Regions from separate parts of the Synechococcus sp. BL107 genome, predicted to be linked through region 2. Evidence: predicted binding sites of a transcription regulator. Region 2 holds the regulator's gene; each other region holds the start of a gene.
The links. The regulator NtcA, encoded in region 2, controls nitrogen genes in cyanobacteria. The targets are predictions, from matches to a motif close to GTANCNNNNGNTAC.
Positions count from the first base shown of each region.

Region 1: a site for NtcA is predicted at 2,112-2,125, ahead of glnA (type I glutamate--ammonia ligase). Genes of this name have one in related genera too.
Region 3: a site for NtcA is predicted at 1,995-2,008, ahead of BL107_RS12115 (DUF4278 domain-containing protein). Genes of this name have one in related genera too.

Region 1 covers NZ_DS022298.1:1,645,698-1,652,653, forward strand. Annotated here, with positions in the region: gene BL107_RS08500 (nucleoside deaminase) at 1-208, shown strand, start outside; gene BL107_RS08505 (alanine--glyoxylate aminotransferase family protein) at 180-1,364, opposite strand; gene BL107_RS08510 (allophycocyanin subunit beta) at 1,460-1,984, opposite strand; gene glnA (type I glutamate--ammonia ligase) at 2,186-3,607, shown strand; gene BL107_RS08520 (class I SAM-dependent methyltransferase) at 3,724-4,797, shown strand; gene BL107_RS08525 (hypothetical protein) at 4,870-5,193, shown strand; gene BL107_RS08530 (hypothetical protein) at 5,200-5,520, opposite strand; gene BL107_RS08535 (DUF6439 family protein) at 5,519-5,773, shown strand; gene BL107_RS08540 (ATP-binding protein) at 5,770-6,219, opposite strand; gene BL107_RS08545 (GUN4 domain-containing protein) at 6,236-6,955, opposite strand.
Region 2 covers NZ_DS022298.1:625,764-632,719, reverse strand. Annotated here, with positions in the region: gene BL107_RS03125 (hypothetical protein) at 1-449, opposite strand, end outside; gene BL107_RS03130 (lytic transglycosylase domain-containing protein) at 1-8, shown strand, start outside; gene BL107_RS03120 (thioredoxin domain-containing protein) at 513-1,070, shown strand; gene thyX (FAD-dependent thymidylate synthase) at 1,129-1,854, shown strand; gene dcd (dCTP deaminase) at 1,910-2,503, opposite strand; gene BL107_RS03105 (cob(I)yrinic acid a,c-diamide adenosyltransferase) at 2,503-3,111, opposite strand; gene rph (ribonuclease PH) at 3,253-3,984, shown strand; gene ntcA (global nitrogen regulator NtcA) at 4,060-4,776, shown strand; gene BL107_RS03090 (DUF3084 domain-containing protein) at 4,804-5,955, shown strand; gene BL107_RS03085 (resolvase) at 5,952-6,398, shown strand; gene BL107_RS03080 (DUF3146 family protein) at 6,376-6,633, opposite strand; gene pth (aminoacyl-tRNA hydrolase) at 6,633-6,956, opposite strand, start outside.
Region 3 covers NZ_DS022298.1:430,331-437,286, forward strand. Annotated here, with positions in the region: gene BL107_RS02060 (molybdenum cofactor guanylyltransferase) at 1-248, shown strand, start outside; gene moaA (GTP 3',8-cyclase MoaA) at 245-1,282, shown strand; gene BL107_RS12115 (DUF4278 domain-containing protein) at 1,734-1,910, opposite strand; gene BL107_RS02075 (hypothetical protein) at 2,288-2,779, shown strand; gene BL107_RS02080 (transglutaminase family protein) at 2,767-3,669, opposite strand; gene BL107_RS02085 (alpha-E domain-containing protein) at 3,654-4,637, opposite strand; gene BL107_RS02090 (circularly permuted type 2 ATP-grasp protein) at 4,631-6,121, opposite strand; gene BL107_RS02095 (GMP synthase) at 6,465-6,956, opposite strand, start outside.

The DNA.
Region 1 (6,956 bases), 1.0 Mb from region 2:
GTGTGCCGGAGCTCTAGTTCAGGCCCGAATGGGGACCGTTGTTTTTGGAGCCCATGATCGGAAAAGGGGAGGTCTGGGAGGCACGATGAACCTCTCAACCCACCCCAGTGCCCATCACAAAATGACGGTGATCGGCGGAGTGATGGAGGCCGAAGCTTCCACCCAACTGGAGCAATGGTTCAAGCAGCGGAGGCAACGGAACCGCTGAATTTCGGCAGCTCGGACTCAAACAAATTGAGCAGGTGGGTCACGTTTTCTGGATTGGAGTTGTAGCCCATCAAGCCGATCCGCCAAATCTTGCCGGCCAAAGATCCCAAACCACCACCGATTTCGATGCCGTGTTGGTTCAAGAGGTGCTGACTAAAGGCCTTACCGTCCACACCTTCCGGAATTCGAACCGTCGTCAGCGTGGGAAGCCGACGATCGGCTGGAACATGCATCGACAAACCAAGGCTCTCCAATCCGTTCCATAACGCTTCAGCGTTATGGCGGTGGCGGGCCCAAGATTGCTCGACGCCTTCTTCGGCTAGAAGCCGTAGCGCCTCCCGCATCCCGAAGTTCATGTTGACGGGGGCCGTGTGGTGATAGACACGGTCGCTCCCCCAGTACTTGTTCAGCAGAGAAACATCGAGATACCAGTTCGGAACTTTGTCCGTACGAGCTTCCATCTTGGCTTCAGCCCTTGGCCCCATGGTGAAGGGACCCAACCCGGGAGGACAGCTCAGCCCCTTTTGGCTGCAGCTGTAGGCCAAATCCACCTTCCATTCATCGATGTAGAGCGGCACCCCGCCCAAAGACGTCACCGTGTCCAGCAGCAGTAGGCAGTCATGCTTTCTGCAAAGGTCACCAACCCCTTCCATGGGCTGACAGACGCCCGTTGAGGTTTCAGCGTGGACGATTGCCAACATTGTTGGCTTGTGCTCAATCAGAGCCGCTTCGAGTTCTTCGAGGGAGAACCACTCACCCCAGGGCTTTTCAATGGTTTTGACATTGGCCCGATAACGGCCGGCCATATCGACAAGACGAAGACCGAAATACCCCTTCACTGCAACCAGAACCGTGTCGCCGGGTTCGACCGTGTTAGCAATCGTGGCTTCCATGGCCGCACTCCCCGTGCCGCTCATCGGCAGGGTGAGACGGTTATCGGTTTGCCAGGCATAGCGAAGAAGTTCTTGAACTTCACCCATCAACTCCACATAGAGCGGATCGAGGTGACCGATGGGCGTGCGCGCTAACGCTTGAAGAACAGTTGGGTGGGCGTTGGACGGACCCGGACCCAACAACAATCGGTCGGGTGTTGCGATCGGAGCAAAGGACTTGCGATGACGATCGTCAACATGGAGAAGAGATTGCGACGTCGCCAAGGCCTTGAACGTTATTTCTGAGAACAGAGCCTACGCAGTCATCGTTCCGAATCGGCACCCAAACGGGGCGATTGCAAACCTGCTGAAACCTTGATTCAGCGCTGACGAAGGTTGGTCTCCCCCAACCCACGGGCCAGATGATCAAAGGGTTGCATCACTGAGCCGAGCTTGTCAGCAGGAACACCCTGTTGCAGAAGGCTCTCAGCAACTACTTCGCCCAGTAAAACAATGCTGCGCACAGTCGGACCGGTCGGAACGCCAAGACTCTTATACGTATCGTCCAACCCGTTCAGAACACGTTCATTGAGGATCGTGCTGTCTCCGGCCACAAGCGCATAGCTCGCGTAACGCAGGAAGTAATCCATATCCCGCAAACATGCCGCAAGGCGCCGAGTGGTGTAGGCATTCCCTCCGGGCAAAAGCAAATCTGGTTCATCTTGAAAAAGGCGCTGACTGGCTTCGCGCACAATTTCAGCCGAGTTGGAGTTGATCAACTCAACAGCACGGATGCGCAGCTCCGATTCATCGAGGTATGACTCAATGCTGTCGATCGCCGACCTGTCGAAATAGCGGCCCAGCTGGTCGTAGCGACCGATCAGACCACCAATGGCATCGCGCATGTCTTGGAACTCAGGACTACCCCGATTTGGACGCTAACACCGCTTTACAGCTGAGAAACCCTGGCAGGCCTGTGATCCTGTCTTTTTGACAGAAACGGTTACGCGATCCACATTCAGAAGCCGGAATGTCCCCCTTGATACAAGATGGAGCCATCGAGATCTTTACGGTCTCTCTAATTCCGTCTTTGGCGCCCGTTTTTCATGGCCAAAACCCCCCAGGAAGTCCTTCGTCAAATTAAGGACGAAGGCATAGAGCTAATTGATCTGAAATTCACTGACCTTCACGGCAAGTGGCAGCACCTGACGGTATGCACTGAGTTGCTGGAGGAAGAGTCGTTCACCGAAGGACTGGCCTTCGATGGATCCTCCATTCGTGGATGGAAGGCCATTAACGCCTCGGACATGGCGATGGTGCCGGATCCAAATTCAGCATGGATCGATCCGTTTTACCGCCATAAAACGTTGAGCATGATTTGCTCAATTCAAGACCCTCGCACCGGTCAGGATTACGACCGTTGTCCAAGGGCATTAGCGCAACGCGCTCTCAACCACCTCAACAACACCGGGCTTGCCGACACGGCATTTTTCGGACCTGAGCCTGAATTTTTCATCTTCGACGACGTTCGCTACAACTCGTCAGAGGGTGGATCCTTCTACAGCGTTGACACCATTGAGGCCGGCTGGAACACAGGCCGCATCGAGGAGGGTGGCAACCTTGCGTACAAAATCCAAACCAAAGAGGGCTACTTCCCTGTAGCTCCGAATGACACAGCTCAGGACATTCGCTCCGAAATGCTGCTGCTCATGGCCCAACTGGGCATTCCTATTGAAAAGCACCACCACGAAGTGGCCGGTGCGGGACAGCACGAACTGGGCATGAAGTTCGCGCAGCTGATTGAAGCTGCCGACAACGTCATGATTTACAAGTACGTCGTTCGGAACGTTGCCAAGAAATACGGCAAAACCGCCACCTTTATGCCGAAGCCGGTGTTTAACGACAACGGCACAGGCATGCATGTTCACCAAAGCCTTTGGAAGGGCGGTGAACCGTTGTTCTTCGGTGAAGGCACCTACGCCAACCTGTCTCAGACAGCACGTTGGTATATCGGTGGCATCTTGAAGCACGCGCCGGCATTCCTCGCCTTCACCAACCCAACCACCAACAGCTACAAACGCCTGGTTCCAGGTTTTGAAGCCCCGGTGAATTTGGTGTATTCCGAAGGCAACCGCTCCGCCGCTGTTCGCATTCCTCTAACGGGTCCAAGCCCAAAGGCCAAGCGCTTGGAGTTCCGATCAGGTGATGCCCTCGCCAATCCTTACTTGGCCTTCAGCGCCATGATGATGGCTGGGTTAGACGGCATCAAAAATCAAATTGATCCCGGCGATGGTGAAGATCGCGATCTGTTTGAACTGAGTGCTGAGGAACTCCAGAAGATCGCAACGGTGCCGCCTTCATTGAATGGTGCTCTAGAAGCTCTGAGTGCTGACCGCGCCTTCTTAACCGAAGGTGGCGTCTTCACCGACGACTTCATCGACAACTGGATCGACCTCAAATACGAGGAAGTTCAGCAATTGCGCCAGCGCCCACACCCCCACGAATTCACGATGTATTACGACGCCTGATTTAGGTAGTTGGAGTCTCCAAAGCCCGCCTCAATTGAGGCGGGCTTTTTAGTGCCTACTCAAAGCCGCATTTTTCTGTCGCATTCGTTGGAATAGTGGTCTTGTGCGATGTCTCGATGGCGACCACGCCCTTCAGCAAATTGGCTTACCAGACCCTTCAACAGGGCAAAAGCATCGCTGGACTGGCCCATAAGGAGCTAAGCACCAAACTGATGGAGCTGGTGGCTCCAGAGGCGATGCCGACCACCGAGTCGGTGTCACCAGACATTCTGCAAACGTTGCGCAATGCCATGGCACAGCTCGAGGAGCGTGATTGGCAAGAAGCTGAGCAGGGCGTCTATCCAACATCACTGTTATTCGATGCACCCTGGCTGGATTGGGCCAGTCGCTACCCCCAGGTTTGGCTTGACCTGCCCTCGATCTGGAATCGGAGGAAAGAACGCAATGTGCGTGATCTTCCTAAAGACACCGATCCAGCCCTTTTCCCTGAGTACTACCTTCAAAATTTTCATCACCAAACCGACGGTTACCTCAGTGATCATTCGGCAGGTTTGTACGACCTACAGGTTGAAATTCTTTTCAACGGCACCGCTGATGCGATGCGTCGTCGCGTTATTGCGCCTTTGAAGCGTGGTTTGAAGCATTTCTCAGACCGCAGTCCTGCCTCTGTACGCATCCTTGATGTAGCAACAGGAACGGGTCGAACTCTGCACCAAATCAGAGCCGCTCTTCCCAACGCCGAGCTCATCGGAACAGATTTATCTGACGCCTACTTGCGACAGGCCAATCGTTGGCTCAATAGTGCCCAATCGTCCCTCGTACAACTGATTCGCGCCAACGGAGAATCACTCCCTTTGGCGAATGGATGCTTGCAGGGGGTGACCTGCGTGTTCTTGCTGCATGAACTTCCTGGAGAAGCGCGTCAAAACGTGATCAACGAAGCCTGGAGGGTGTTGGAGCCCGGTGGAGTGCTCGTGTTGGCCGATTCGATTCAATTAGCGGACACACCGGAATTCAGTGTGGTGATGGAGAACTTTCGCAAGTTCTTCCACGAGCCCTACTACCGCGATTACATCGGCGATGACATTGAGGCTCGACTCCACACCGCTGGATTTGAAGGGGTCACGGCTGAATCCCACTTCATGACGAGGATTTGGTCTGCACGGAAGCCGATCTCCAGCCACACCTGAGCGGATTCGCTGACATGCCCTGTGCCCACAAGGCTGGCCGCCATATGGTGAATTCAAACCCAAAGGGTATTCATGACAAATCCCTTTCGGTTGCGTTGGTTAGAAGGTTGGACCTTTCAAGTGGTCCTGATGGAAGGTCACGTTCAAATTGAAGCCCAAGGGTTTGGCATCACCCTTCGAACACCCGTTCGTCCTCAGGAAACACCTCAAGCGGCAGCTGATCGACTGGTTTTGGATGAAGATCGCCGCAGAAGAGCGATGCGACAAGCTTGGATTCGGGGGCAAGATGCTCTGTCGCCCAACAAGGAGACGCGTTATTCGAACGCGAATTCTGAGGAGAGTCTTCCCAACTCACTCGTTGTTGTTGGCGAAGGACATCGCCAATTGGTGGCTTGAGTTGGTTTAAAGATGGGCCATAACCCAAGCCACAACAAATCCTGCTCCTCCCCAGCGCAGCCCTCTCCAAAAACGTGATCCCGAAAGCTGAGGATGAAGCCATCCTTTGAAGTCGCGATCGAGCAACTGTTGAGCGAACGACTGCCGTTGCTTCCAACGGCGTCCCCGAACGCCCAACACCGGCTGATGTTGACATTCTCCCTGTTGGATCAATCGGGAGAGGCCATGAAGCCATTTCAACTGTCGCTGTTCACGACGACGTGGGTTTGGTGGCATCCGCTCGCCTCCTTCAACTCCGAAACTAGATCCACTACATCGCATCGCCATGGCTAAACCAGATTCGATCTGGCCGGAGCAAACCCAGGCCAAATCGACTGAGCTCCATAGCCTCTTGAAAATTGGTGATCGTGATTGGCACCGGTTGAAATCACAATCGAACCGACGCGCCGCCGAACTCCTTGCAGCAGCCCTGGTTCAGTTAATTCAAGACGGCAACCCTGAGGATGTGGCTGCTCTCACCAATCAAGCGCTGGGATGGATCAAAGGAGACCTGAAAGATCCCGGTTGTCCGCGCCACTAATCAGGACGGCGACAGGCGAGTTGAAGCCGATTTCCACGCCGGCTCCAACGAACATCATCAAAACATTGATGAATCAGAAACAAGCCACGCCCATGTTGGGCGTCTACAGATAGGGGAAGCTCAGCGGCACGAGCCGTCGGAGGTAATCCACAACCCTCATCCTGCACCTGCCAAATCAACCAATTGGGAGTCAGAATTCGACGGACGCGGAGTTGTTTTTGGGGGTTTTCGGAATTGCCATGACGCACAGCATTAACCAACGCTTCGTGTAAGCCAAGCTCGACTTTCTGACTGGTCATTTCACAGCCGACAGGTTCAACCAAAAGCTCCAACAGGGGAGCCAGCTGAAGCGTGGACGGCAAAACAAAGTCTGCCCAGCGGAATCGATGAAACGGCACGATTCGCCCGGCGGCAACGACCTCTTTTGAACCTACCTCGTTCGACACCCGATGACAGGAGCAATTAGGCTCGACGGGCTATCAAGGCTGGGTGCTTCAGAACTGCATCCATCAGGCGTACACCCCGCAGTTGATTGATCAAAGGCATGTGGCCCTCAGGTGCTTCTAACGACCACGTGAATGACCGGGGATATCGGGTCCACACACCTTCCCGTTTCCAGCCAATACGCGGCCAAAGTTGGTCAAAGCGACCATCCAAGGTGGTTAACAACCTCGCCTGGCTCGTAAAGCCAAACCGTCCCTGGGAATACACCGTCCAAAGACGATCAATGCTGACGAGATCAACGCCCTGCATGGCGGGCACTTCACTGAAATAAACGTAACCACGCTGAACCGCAGCATCTCCCGCGAGCTCACGCAACATGCTGCTCGTAAGACGATCTGCCGCCTCAAAGTCTTGATTCAAAAGATCTCGCTGCAACGCAACAAAATCGAGACCCATGGCTGATTCCACGCTTAACCAGCCGGCCGTGGAACCCTTCAGCAGCTCCGATAAGGCGGCAGGACGATGGCGCTGGATCACCTGAAGGATCCAACCAGGCGCCCAATCGTCACCCTTGGGGTCAAAGGGCAGCAATTCGGAAGCATCCAACGTCACCAGGTCATCGACCCGAGATTCAATCGTCTTGATCAGCGGCCGGCGCTGACGGGGATTACCAGCGGCGAAGCGCTCAATGAGCATCTCAACGCTGAGGGACGTGGTGGGAGAAGAACCGGAAAGCATT
Region 2 (6,956 bases):
TGCCCTAAACCAATTCCAGAGAACACAATGACGGCCATCAACAACACCGACGTTGATGGCCTTAGGGAAATCCCAATGCGTGCGAGATCAAGACGAGCTAAAAGCACCGCAGAGGTCAACACCAAAAGATCACTCAGCATGTTGAGAAACAGCACATAAATGCCCACGGTCACCACAACAAAAAGGTTGACCACCAAGGTCATGAAGCGGCTGTAAGCCATCAACATTGAAAACTGCCGCATCACCAGGGACGGAATCGTGCACACCACTACAACGGTGAACACCTGCAGCAGCTCAAGAGACCAAAACATTGCAGGACTAATGCCCCGCGCGTTACTGAACAGGGGTTGGACGAGATTCCAGTGATTGCCCAAGACCACGGCAACACAAAACAGCAACGTCAGGAACGGTGCCCGCACCGGCAGGCTCAGCAAACGCAACAAAGCCATGGGCTAACGCTAAGCCCGTTGCCTTGAAGTAGCTGCCAAAGTGACGTCACTTGCACACGACTGATGACCGGTAGCCCTCAGCCCATGCCGCTGGGCCGGCTTCAGCAAGTTGTCCTCGTGGTGATCGCAGTCGCACTGGCCATTGGACTGCTCTTCATGCGGGGAGGGATCCAAAGTGAAACCCCGATGGAACAACTCGCGCGGCGCTCGGTTGAACCGGAGGTTGCTCTCACCAACGGCAAACCAACGTTGATCGAGTTCTACGCCGATTGGTGCCAAGTGTGTCGGGAAATGGCCCCAGCGATGCTGGAGCTTGAGCGATCGACGCAAAACCGTCTTGACGTTGTTTTGGTGAATGTTGATAACCCACGTTGGCAAGACCTGGTGAATCGCTACGAAGTGAATGGGATACCCCAACTCAATTTGTTTTCGGCAGACGGCCAACCCCGCGGCAAATCGATTGGTCTACGAAAACTGGAGGAACTAACAGCCATAAGTGCGGCACTGATTAATGATCAACCGCTACCGCAATTTCGAGGCGTGGGAAGCGTCAGCAGCCTCGAGGGTGAGAGCACGTTGCAAGCATCGGTGGCGCAAACCGGTCCTCGAAGCCACAGCTGACTTGAGAGAGTTCGGCTCTGTCGCCATGATCAGTACACAATGATGATCTGCTAGCTCCATGGATCCCCGCTTCCGGGTCGACCTCATCGCGGCAACCCCAAATCCCCAACAGTGCGTCTACGTGGGGATGCACCAGGACTACAGCGAGGGTTTTGTTGCAGCCGACCGCGAACAATGGCCCGACGAAACCAAAGCGGGCGAAATCTGCGTCAAGCGTCTGCTGGCTGGGGAGCGAGGCCACTACGGCCCCATGGAGCATGCCCAGATCGTTTTAAACGTTGGCTGGTTTCCTCATTCCGTGATGCAACAAGCGCGGACCCACCGGGTGGGCGTGAGCTTTGATGTGCAGTCGATGCGATATACCGGCGAACGCATCTGCAGGGCTGCAGCTGGTGAACTCGACCTCGAGGAGGTGTTTTATTTGCGCCCGTTGGGGCAATACAGCAACCGCCAAGGCAAGAAATATGCATACAGCCAAGCTGAACGGGATAAAGATCTCCATCACTGCAAAATCAGCGCTGATCGATACCAAGAATTACTCGAAGCAGGCTTCGCAGAAGAACATGCGCGCGGGATTCTCCCTTTCGACTATCGGCAGCATTTTGTGGTGAGCTTTACCCTCCGGGCCTTCCTGCATTTCATGGATCTGAGGGCCAAACTCGATGCTCAACAAGAAATCCGCGAGCTTTGCGATCTAATGTGGCCCCATCTTCAAGCCTGGACGCCAGAATTTGCCGCTTGGTATGAAAAAACTAGGCTCCATAAAGCCAGACTTGCACCTTAAACAATCACATGAAATATTATATCTAAATAGTAATTAAATTTTTAGCTCAAACAATTTATACCTTTGCGAGGGTAACGCGTTCAGGCTGATGTTGATATTTTCCTTCGCGGTCGCTATACGTCGTAGCGCAAGGTTCGCCTTCAAAAAACAACAACTGACAGATACCTTCATCTGCATAAATGCGGCAATCAGCTCCTGAGCTGTTACTGAACTCAAGGGTGAGATGACCTTCCCAACCAGCCTCCGCTGGTGTGGTATTCACGATGATCCCGAGACGAGCATAAGTACTTTTTCCAAGACAAATCACAGTGATGTTGGGAGGGACTTTCATCTTCTCCAAGGCCACACCTAGGCCATAGGAATGGGCCGGAAGTATGAAATAACGGCCATCTTCATCTTCATGCAACGGTGTGGGCTCAAGATTGGCTGGATTGAACCGCTTCGGATTCATCACCGTGCCAGGCACATGCCTGAAAATCAAAAACTCTTGTGATGACAGACGAAGGTCATAGCCATAGGACGAACATCCAAAGCTGAGCACAGGATTCTCACGCTTCTCCGGGTCGAGATGACGCACCAATCCCGACTGAAACGGCTCGAGCATGCCCTGCCCAGCTTGTTCCGTAATCCAACGATCACACTTGAGCATCAGAAACCTCGGCGTAGTTCCGTGACTTGATCAGCCATCTCAACAACATTGGCGGGGATAGCAGGACCAGTGATGATCACATCCATCGAGCCTGGTCGTTGTTCAAGAGCTGAAAGCACTTCAGCTTCATCGATGTAACCAAAGCCGATGGCCAAGCCAATCTCATCGAGAACAAGTTGATCTAGATCACCGGTGATGAGGTGTTGACGGCAAACCGCCCAGACGGCTTGAACCGCATCGCGACAGCCTTCCAAGTTCGGCTCAGCAACACAGGCCGGAACAGCTGGCCGCAACCAAACGAGCCCCCCACATAACTGCACACGACCTGATGGCCCCTGTTGCACACCACCCTTCAAAAACTGACTGATCAGGACGCGGCTACCAAGACCTGCTGCGCGAACCGCTTGGCTCAACACACTGGAATAACTTCCGCGATAAGAAGCTGTATGCACCTGGAGCTGACCTTCTGGAGCAACCAGATGCAAGGCAGGCGGCGGTGCAAGAGCATCGGGAACAGGCCACAAACCACCACGTTCAGTGACACGGTGATCGCCTTCAAGAGAACGGATCTCCTGAGATTGATGGCGGTCGGTCAGGCTTGCGATCATCGGATCAGGTCACACCGGGACAACCCGGAAGACCTTGAATGTAGCGGCGTTATGCCATTCAACAAGGCATCCGACGCTACCTATGGTGGCTCAAGCGCAAAGAGAAGGGAACTGCGAGGCTGATGTGACTTCTTCTGTGCCATGAGCGATCCATCCCGAGCCCGAGCCGATGGCCGCTGTCGCAATGATCTGCGGCCGTTTTCTGTGACTTGGGATCCGATGGGGTTCGCCTTGAGTTCAGTCACTGTGAGAACCGGTCGAACAACTGTTCTCTGCAGCGTTTGCCTCGATGACAACGTGCCGCGCTGGCGTCGAGGCGAGGGGCTTGGGTGGCTCAGTGCTGAATACCGCCTACTACCCGGCTCAACACCGCAACGGCAGGGGCGTGAGTTGATGAAACTGTCTGGCCGCACCCAAGAAATCCAACGTTTGATCGGGCGCAGCCTCCGGGCGGCGGTCGATATGGCAAAGCTGGGAGAGCGAACCTTGCTGATCGACTGCGACGTCATTGAAGCGGATGCCGGCACCCGAACAGCAGCCATCACAGGGGCCTGGCTGGCGTTGCAGCGGGCCTGTAGCCGTCTTGTTTCCCAAGGAATTCTCGAGAGTTCACCTCTTCAAAGCCAAGTTGCTGCAGTCTCCGTTGGGTTAGTGGATGGCCAGGCCCTACTCGATCTCGACTACAGCGAAGACAGTCGAGCTGAGGTCGATCTCAATGTGGTGCAAGCGGACGATGGTCGACTGCTCGAAGTGCAGGGCACGGCCGAAGGCGCGCCCTTCAGCCGTGCCCAGTTGGATGAACTCCTGGATCTAGCTGAACCCGGGCTCAAGCAACTCATGCAGGCACAGCGAGAGGCTTTGGCTTCTGACTGAACAACCAATGAGTAATAACCGCTACATGACACATCCAGACAGATCCGTAGCTTTCAGCGCAGTCGCGGACAAGCCATGAGCAGCAGCACTGGTTTTACCCGCTATGCGCCTACTAGCACTGCGGCAGCAACCGCTCAGCCAGCAGGCCCTCGCTCGTTGATGGAGGTGATTCGAGGGCTGGAGGGTGCCAGCACTGAAATGGTGGAGCGCAATAAAACAATTTTTTTCCCAGGAGACCCTGCCGAACGCGTTTATCTGATTCGACGGGGCGCGGTGCGCCTTTCAAGGGTTTACGAATCCGGTGAAGAAATCACCGTTGCTCTGCTCAGGGAAAACAGCCTGTTCGGTGTGTTGTCCCTACTCACAGGTCAACGCTCGGATCGTTTTTATCACGCAGTCGCCTTCACCCGCGTTGAGATGGTGACAGCACCAGCAACCTCGGTGCGCAATGCCATTGAAGCGGACACCACTGTTGGACTCAGGCTTCTTCAAGGCCTCTCCAGCCGGATCCTGCAAACCGAAACCATGATCGAAACGCTCACACATCGGGACATGTCGTCCCGACTGGTGAGTTTTTTACTAGTGCTGTGCCGAGACTTCGGAGTGCCTGATGAGTTGGGAATCACGATTGATCTCCGCCTCTCCCATCAGGCAATCGCAGAAGCCATTGGCTCAACCCGCGTGACAATCACGCGTCTGCTGGGAGACTTGCGTCAATCCGGTCTCGTCCAGATTGACCGCAAGAAAATCACCGTTCTCGATCCGATCGCTCTGGCCAAACGGTTTAGCTGATCGGATCTGCAGCCGAGGGCTAATGCCATGAGTGGCTGGCTGCTGATTTTGTCCCTGCTAATCCTCGGGGGGATTTTGTCCACCCTTGGCGATCGGCTTGGCAGCCGAGTGGGGAAGGCTCGTTTGAGCTTGTTCAATATGCGTCCACGCCGCACCGCCGTGGTGATCACGGTGCTCACTGGCAGCCTGATTAGCGCCCTCTCACTTGGCTTGATGCTTTTGGTGAGCCGGCAATTGCGGGTTGGACTGTTCGAACTCGATACTCTTCAAGCACGGCTGAAAGACAGTCGTGAACAACTGGATACAGCAGAACGCGAGCGCATCGAAGCCCGCAAGGCAACAGTGCGCATCGAAGCCGAACTCAAAGCTGCTCAACAACGGGCTCAGACCCTTCGGCAAGAGTTGGCCCCACTCCAGGAACAACGTTTAGCCCTCGAGGCCGACAGAGATCGTCTCAGCCGCGACATCGCAGCCCGAGACGTTGAGATTCAAAAAACCGAAGCCGAGCTCAACACGGTGCGCAACCGCATCCAATTGGGTGAAAAGGAGCTCAAGGACCTGGAACGCAATCTTGTCGCTCTTCGCCGCGGGGCTGTCGTTGTACGTAGTGGACAAGTGCTAGCCACCGCCACCGTTCGCATGGAATCACCCGGTCAAGCCAAACAGGTGGTGGATCGCCTGCTGCAAGAAGCCAATTTCAACGCTTACGGCAAAGTCTTGCCAGGCCAACCACCGGATCAACAGATCATTCGTGTTCCCCGTAGCGACGTGAAGCGCTTGCAGGGGATCATCAGCAAACCAGGCACCTGGGTGATCTCGCTGCGATCAGCGACCAACGTTCTTCGCGGAGAAACGGTGATTTATGCGTTCCCGGAGGTTCATCCGAATCGGTTGGTCGCCCAACAAGGGGACGTCCTCGCATCCGTGAGGCTTGATGCCAGCGAACGCAGTAACACGGCGATTCGCACCCGACTCAATCTGCTGCTTGCCTCGGCCTATGCGGAAGCCAAACGACGGGGCTCGCTCACGGCCGGCCTGCAATTCGATGGCCAAGCCTTAGCGCAACTGGGGCAAACCCTGATGGAGCGTCCGGAACAGGGGGTCACCCTGGAGGCCATCTCCACCCGCGACAGCAATAGTGCTGATCCAATCTTCGTCGCCGTGGAGTCGAACCCTTGAGCCGTCTGGTCGCACTCGATCCAGGACGCAGCAAATGCGGATTGGTGCTGATCGACAGCGAACACAATCGTGTTTTAGAAGGCAAGGTGGTGCCACCCCAAGCAGTGATGGCCTGGGTGGATCACTGGCATGAGCAGCGCAGCCTGGATCAAGTGATCGTTGGCGACGGGACGGGCAGTGCCCAGTGGCTTCAAGCCTTCAACAGATTTGCCAACGTTCAGTCCGTCAATGAGCGCGGCACCACCTTGAGAGCTCGCGACCGGTATTGGGATTTATGGCCAACCAAAGGCTGGCAACGTCTTCTTCCGAAAGGGTTAAGGCTTCCCCCAAACGAACTGGATGCAATCGCTGCCCTGGTGATGGCTGAAGATCACCTCAAGCAACGCTGTTCATGGCTTGGGCCACCCCCAAACTTCTCGCTTAAAACTTGGCCCGAACAGTAAAGCTGTAATCACCACCAGGCTCGAGGCGGTAATCGGTGCGCACCAGAAAACGGAACAGGGCATCTTGAATCAAGGCTCGTCCTAACGACGGTTCCACCGTGAGTTCTCCGCGATCAAACGCCCAATAGAACTGCCACTGAAAACCACCAGCAGCCACCTCACCCTCCACACACTGATCTTGAAAGCACTGACGCAAGACGCGGAGATGGGCTGTTGTGGCAGGGAGGGCCGCCATCAAGTCGCTGAAGGGGATTCATACCTGAATCCATTAATCCAAGTGCCAGCCCGTTCCATACCCTGCTTTTTCAGGCGATCTAAACCATCCAACACTGCATCTAAAACTGCATCAACACAGGGCTGTTCGGCTCGACTGAAGGGGCCAAGAACATGGGACACCGTGCGAGCTCGTCGTTCGGCTGGATTCTCTGCGGGAGCACCGATTCCAATGCGTAATCGAGGGAAGACCTGAGTTCCAAGATGCTGAATCGTGCTGCGGAGACCGTTGTGTCCCCCAGCACTTCCCTGCGCTCGCAGCCGCAACCGCCCGAGCGGGAGATC
Region 3 (6,956 bases), 200 kb from region 2:
TGATTGACGCTTGGCGACGGCACCCCAACAAGGTGGCTGTGGCCCATGACGGTGAGCGCCTTCAGCCGCTTTTGGCCATCATTCCTTCGGGATCTCCCTTCCGAACATCTTTGTCAGAGCAGCTTTCTAGTGGTTGTTATCGCTGGTTGGACTGGTTGGACCGGGTGCCCTATGAGTCAGTGGTGCTGCCTTCAGGTTGTTTGCTGAATGCCAATCAGCCGAAGGATCTGTTGGCGTTGTCGGAATGACTGATACGACATCGAATGTTGATTGGTATGGAAGGCCACTGGGTGTGATGCGTTTGTCGCTGACGGCCCGCTGCAATTTGGCGTGCCCCTATTGCTGCCCTGATTCTCGTGATCCAGAGGGAATGCTGGATTTGCAGGACCAGTTGCGTTTAATTCGTGTTGCTTGTTCCTTGGGAGTTCATACCGTCAGGCTGACCGGCGGAGAGCCATTGCTCAGTGATCGCCTTGAGCCATTGTTGGCGGCGATTGCTTTTGATCGACCTGCTGGCTTGAAGGAATTAGCTCTGACGACGAATGGTGTTCTGCTTTCGCCTGAGCGAGCTTTGCGGCTCAAGCGTGCTGGTTTGGACCGTATAACGATCAGCCTGGATGGTGCCGATGGAGCCAGTGTTGCTCGCATGGCTGGTTTGCAAGGTGGGGCTCCAGCTGGTCAATCCTTGTTGGATCAGGTGTTGTTGGGTCTAGAGGCGGCTCGATCGGCTGGCTTCCATTCGTCTCACGGTGCTTTGAAGCTCAATACGGTGATTCAGAAAGGCCGGAATGATGATCAGTTGATTCCGTTGGCCCGGCTGGCCCGTGATCGCGGGTTGGAGTTGCGTCTGATCGAATACATGGATGTGGGAAGCCGTAACGGTTGGTCGCTTGCTCAGGTGATGCCTGCTGTGGAGATGGTGCAGTGCGTGTCATCGCACTGGCCTCTAGACCCGGTTGGCCGTTCATCAAACTCCACGACATCGCGGTGGCGGTATCGCGATGGTGCTGGCCATATCGGTGTGATTAGTTCAATTAGCGCGCCGTTTTGTGGAGATTGCAATCGGATAAGGGTTACTGCAGATGGTCAAGTATTTACTTGTTTATTTGCATCGCAGGGCGTAGATCTTCGGCCTTATTTAAGAGCTAGCGAACCAGAGCTTCAGCTCCGTGATTGCCTGGCTGGTTTATGGACGCGCCGCTCTGATCGCTTTAGTGAAGAGCGGAGTCTGCGGAGTGGTCAAGAAAAACCCCATGCCGAGATGGCTTATCTGGGGGGATAGGGCTATCTGGTGCCGTTTATTGGATATTTATGAAATCGTTTCTAGTTCTTAGAGCCTTTCTTGTGGTTGTCCTAAAGAGCGTGAAAGTGCTTTCTGCAGTCATCAAGAGTGATCACACACTCAACACCTTGGTCTCGATTCACCACGCGGTAGGTCTGGCCGGTGGCCATGCATTTCGTCCGGGCATCCACGAAAGCTTTAAATTCCGTTTTGCGTTGGATTTCAGGCTGCCAGTGAGTGCCTGATTTTCTCTCGATTGTGAACATGGCGGGACCTAACCCTTGCACCATGGCTCTGATGGCGACCAGTTGTTCAGAAACTTCGGAAAAAACTCGGGATCACTCCTGTAAGTACGTGGAGGATGTGAGTTTGCCCATCTCTGAGCGCTTGCTAGGGAGTCGCTTCTGCCTGCTCAGGTTCACAAGAACCTTGGCAGGCAGAAGGGTGATGCTCAGCTGCAGCGCACGTACTGCAGGCCGCGGTAAGTCAGTACAACCGACTGCTCAGTTTTTGCTGCCTGTTGGCGCGTCTTGTAGATGTGACGTCGATAGGTGAGCTGAACGCTTGTGGGCTGTTCAGTGACGTGAGGCTGTTGATACTGATGGCCTCTGTACAGAAGGGAAGTCATGGTGATTGTTCAAGCAAGCTCCCAGGTCCCCGTTCCATGGCCTGAGGTGTGATGCGCTTTGCGTATCAGCAAAGTGAACGTTGTGTAGCTGTTGCTACAGCAAAATTTTCCCTAACAACAAATAGCAATGGAGTTCAGACTGATACATCTTTAGGATTTCTTATGAAACTAGGTTGCTTTCTCGTTCATGATTTGCAGTTTTCGCTGGATTCTTAGCTGACGACCCTTCTCAAAAGGGCTGGTGATTAGGTCGTGAATGTTGTTCTTGGGTTTGGAATGGATTGGAGCGTATTGCTTAAAGCGTGGCTGTTGGCACTAAAAAACTTTATTGACTCGGTCAAAGTAGTGGGAAATAAATTGGGAATTCCCATTGCTACATGTTTGAGTTGATTTCGTACGAACGATTTAGGGATACGCCTGCAGTGCGGTTTTTTGATGTCACGATAGGGTCGTCAAATGCCCGTGATCTTGTTATTCATAGTGGGCCTGCCATTAGTCCTCCAAATGATCTGAAAACAGGAGACTGGCAATTTTATTTACATCCCCACCAGGAAGATAATCTCCTCGCTGCAAGTGGAGGGCGTACGTTTTATCTCGTTAATCTTTCTTGGGATCAGCCTTTTCATATTGTTCGTTTAGCGGCTGGAGGCGACATCCTCCGTATCCCTCCTGGAACGTTTCATCGATCCATCTCTGATTTGGATGGATCAGTTGTGCTGAATCAAGCGGTTCGTGACCAGGGAGCATCGTTGACCCGTGAATTCCGTGTTTACAACAGTGGTCGCATCCCTGCTTTGAAATTTGCGACGTCCCTGGGTGCTAGCCGACCTGTGCTGCATGGTGTTGAGCCCCTTCTTCAAGCTGCTTGAATCAGGGTCGTTTTTTTCTCAGGTTGATTGGTTTTGTCGTCAACGGTGGCTTGGATCGTCCAACTCAGTTGGCTTTGCGTTGATGCCAGTCCGCTGAAGTTGCCAGTAATCGCTGCCGTGAGGTCTGGACTTGAGGAGCTTGCCAGCACGATGTAGCGATCGGTTGTTTCTCCTCCGGCGCTCGGATCAAATCCACGCCATCCGGCACCTGGTAAATAAATCTCTGCCCAGGCATGTAGGTCGTACGACTCGGGTGCTGGATTCGCTAGGTGATACCCGCTTACAAATCGTGCCGGTAGCCCAATGCTTCTGCAGCATTCGACCATCAACATGGCGAGGTCGCGGCAGGAACCAACCCGCTCCCGCAGTGTTCGTCCCGCCGGCCAGGCGGCACCTTGATGACGTTGGGTGTATTTGACCCTGTCTTGGATCATCTCGATGAGCTGCTGGAGAAACGACAGTGCTTGTTGGTTGGTGCCCATCAAGGCGTCTTGAGCCAAAGCAACAGCTGAGGGATCGTGTTGCCCATTTGGCAGCCAGCCCTCCAGTGCACCTTGAAGATCTGGATTTAGACGACCCCGTGGGTAGGGGAGCAGTGGTTCGCGACCACCTAGACAATTCAGTAAGGGCGCTGCAGTTGTGGTTTCAACGCGACTGCAAGCTTCAAAGCGGAGTTCGTCGGTGGTGTTCAGAAAGCGCACGCGTTGAATGGCATCGCCACTGGCTGCCACGAGTTCATGGCTGTGGCAGGGCTTGGGCGAAATGTTGAGTTGGTAATCCAGCAGGCGCTGATGACCATGACCCCGAGGTCGCATGCAGAGTCTGTGCTCGCTCAAGCTGACCGGAGCGTCGTAGTTGTAAGTGATGCAGTGGGTTAGCTCAGCGCGCATGAGGGATCAGTGGGAATGGAGCCAAGGTCGGTGGTGACGAAATATCGAGCGTGAATGAGTTGATGGAGTTGATTGAGATCCCCCTGTAACTCGTCAATGGCTTCGTGCAGCCCCCGTTCAATCAGGGCGTCAATCCGCACATAGCTCCACTTGGCGAGCAATTGCCCCCGCAGGCATTCGAGATCATCAGGAGGGCCCAGTTGTGGCTGTCGTTGGATGAGCTGCAATGTGTCGTTGATTTGTTGCAAACAGAAGCGCACTGACCTTGGAAAAATTGGATCCAGTAAAAGGAACCTGGCCACAGAGGATGGAGTGATCGCCTGTTGAACACTTTGCCGGTACATCTGGTAGGCCCCAGCTGTACGAAGTAGAGATATCCACTGAAGTTCATCAAGAACACCGCCAATTTCTTTTGGGGTTGGCAGAAGAAGAAAATACTTCACATCAAGGATTCTGGATGTTTTGTCGGCGCGTTCAATCCAACGGCCTAGTTGACTGAAGAGCCAGGCTTGATCGCGGCTCAGGGTGACATCCGTAATGCCATAAAACAGTTGGCAACCTCTTCGGATGCTGCGGAGTTGTTCTTGATCTGGTTCCTGCCAGATGGCTTCTCCATCTTGAACATTCCAGTAGAGGTCGTTCAATTGCTCCCACATTTCTGTGGTAATAACATCGCGGATTTGGCGTGCATTTTCCCTGGCAGTGGCAATGCAGCTGAGGATGCTGTTGGGATTGTCGCGATCAAGCAGCAAAAATCCCACGACATCTCGCGGAGATCGCAGCGGATAGCCCTGATCGAAGCTCTGCCTGTCTCCACTGGCATCAATCAGTGGAAGCCACGGTTCGGCGCTGCCAGGTGGACAATCCAAAGCCATAGCTTCACTGACTTCTAGAAAACGAGAAATGTTCTCTGCGCGTTCCACATATCGATTAATCCAGTAGAGGGAGTCGGCAACCCGGCTCAGCACGAGATCACCTCCTGACTCGTTGTTGCAACCTGGCCATCACCAAGAAACTGGCTGTCACCGACAACCCATGTGTCCTTGCAACCACCACCTTGCGATGAGTTCACGACAAGGGAGCCACGTTTCAAGGCGACGCGAGTGAGTCCACCGGGACTGACCCAATTCGATGCTCCGCGTAAAACATAAGGCCTTAAATCCACATGACATGGAAATAGCTCCCCATTGCTAAGTGAGGGAACAGTTGAGAGTTGAAGTGTGGGTTGTGCAATGTAATTTCGAGGATTTGATCTAATTTTTGAGTCGAATTCTGAAATTTCACTTCGGCTTGATTGTGGTCCTATCAACATTCCATAACCTCCTGCTTCGGCTACAGACTTCACCACAAGCTTTTCGAGGTTTTCTAAAACGTACTGGCGATCATCTGGGCGGGAGCAGAGATAGGTTGTGACGTTATCGATGATTGGTTCTTCATTGAGGTAATAACGGATCATTTTGGGTACATAGGCGTAGATCAATTTGTCGTCGGCGACCCCGGTTCCTGGAGCATTGGCGATGGCAATGCGGCCGTTTTGTAAAACATCCATAAGGCCCGGCACGCCAAGAGCAGAATCACGGCGGAAGACCTTTGGATCAAGGAAATCGTCATCGATTCTTCTGTAGATCACGTCCACCGGTTCGCGTCCAGTGGTGCTGCGCACCCAAATGCGGCCGTCTTCGCAGATCAGGTCACGCCCTTCCACTAGGGCTATGCCCATCTGTTGGGCGAGGTAGCTGTGTTCGAAGTAAGCACTGTTGAACACTCCAGGTGTGAGCAGCACAACGCGTGGTGTGTCTGTCCAGGGAGCTAAGTCCTGCAGTGTCTGCAACAACCTGGAGGGATAGTCGTCGATGGGTTGCACGGTTCGACCAGCAAACAGGCTGGGAAACAACCGCTTCATCACCCGTCGGTTTTCGAGGAAATAGGCCACACCAGATGGACAGCGCAGGTTGTCTTCCAGCACCCGCCATGTGCCTTCTTCGTCGCGGATTAGATCCAGTCCTGAGATATGGCACCAGCGATTCAACGGCAGCTGGATGTCTTGCATCTGGGGTCTCCAGCCCTGAGAACTTTCCACGTCTTCACGCGGAATGACACGATCCTTCAGGATTTTCTGTGGTCCATATACGTCGGCTAAAAACCGATCGATGGCTTCTAATCGCTGGACGAGACCACGTTCGAGCTTGGCCCAGTCGTTGAGGTGAATGAGCCTTGGTAGGGGGTCGAAGGGCAGGATCCTTTCCCCACCATGTAATCCAGTTCCATTCAGCCGGAATGTGGCCCCGAGCCGTCGCAAGAGGTTTCCGGCAGAGACATGATTCCGATTGAGTTCCGTGAGCCCAATCTGACCAAGCGAAGAAAGTAGTGGTTCCAAGTCTGCTCTGGGGGCAGATTGTTTCCGACAAAAATATTCGTCGTAACCCAGGGTTGGCCGATACTCATTGAACATTGGCTCAACAATCGATCAATACATCAAAGAACTGTGTGTCTGCTGAGCTAAGTGTTGTTTGTTACTGATCGCTCGATCAGGTCATCAACCGGCTCGAGTGGTGGGTTTTTTAGTCTCTGTTTATACCCCTGATTGATCAAGGATGATGAGTAGACCAGTGACGAAAAGCATTTTTTGCCTAGGGCAGTATTGCTGAAAACTCTCTGATGTCGTTTTGGATGAAGTTCTTTGGTCGCGATTGATTTTCGCGATGATGCTGTTCAAGAACTCACCGAGATTTACGAGCGCAGTCAGGTCCTTTGGATTCAATAATGGCTCGATGAAATGGCTGAACTCCCCATGCTTAATCGACTTGTTGCTTGATTGTTGGCACAGCTATGGAGAGCTGATCTAAGGCATTGGAAAGGAATCGTTGGCCGAATTGTTCAACGGTGTCTCCAAGACGGTCGACCTCGTGACGGAGATGGTTCGGCCCGTGCTCTCCCAAGGCATCGACAACAAATTCATGATCCTCCTGGATCCAGCGTTCCAAATTCCCCTTCTGCACTTCCCAGTGACATTGCAGACCGAGGGCATGTTGCCCGATACGAAAAACCTGCTCTGCACAAGCCACACTCGATCCCAGCAATGTGGCTATGGCAGGTAAATGAATGCGATCACCGTGCCAATGCAAGGCGATATTGCTGTTGCTACAACCCTTGAGCCAGGGTTCGTTGGCAGGATGAACGCACCAGGTCACCGCGGCGAAGCCCACTTCTTTGGATGGAGTTGGCGGCTCGCCCAACCGCAGTGGTGTGACGGATCCACCCGCAGCAAGCGCTAGCAGCTGAGCACC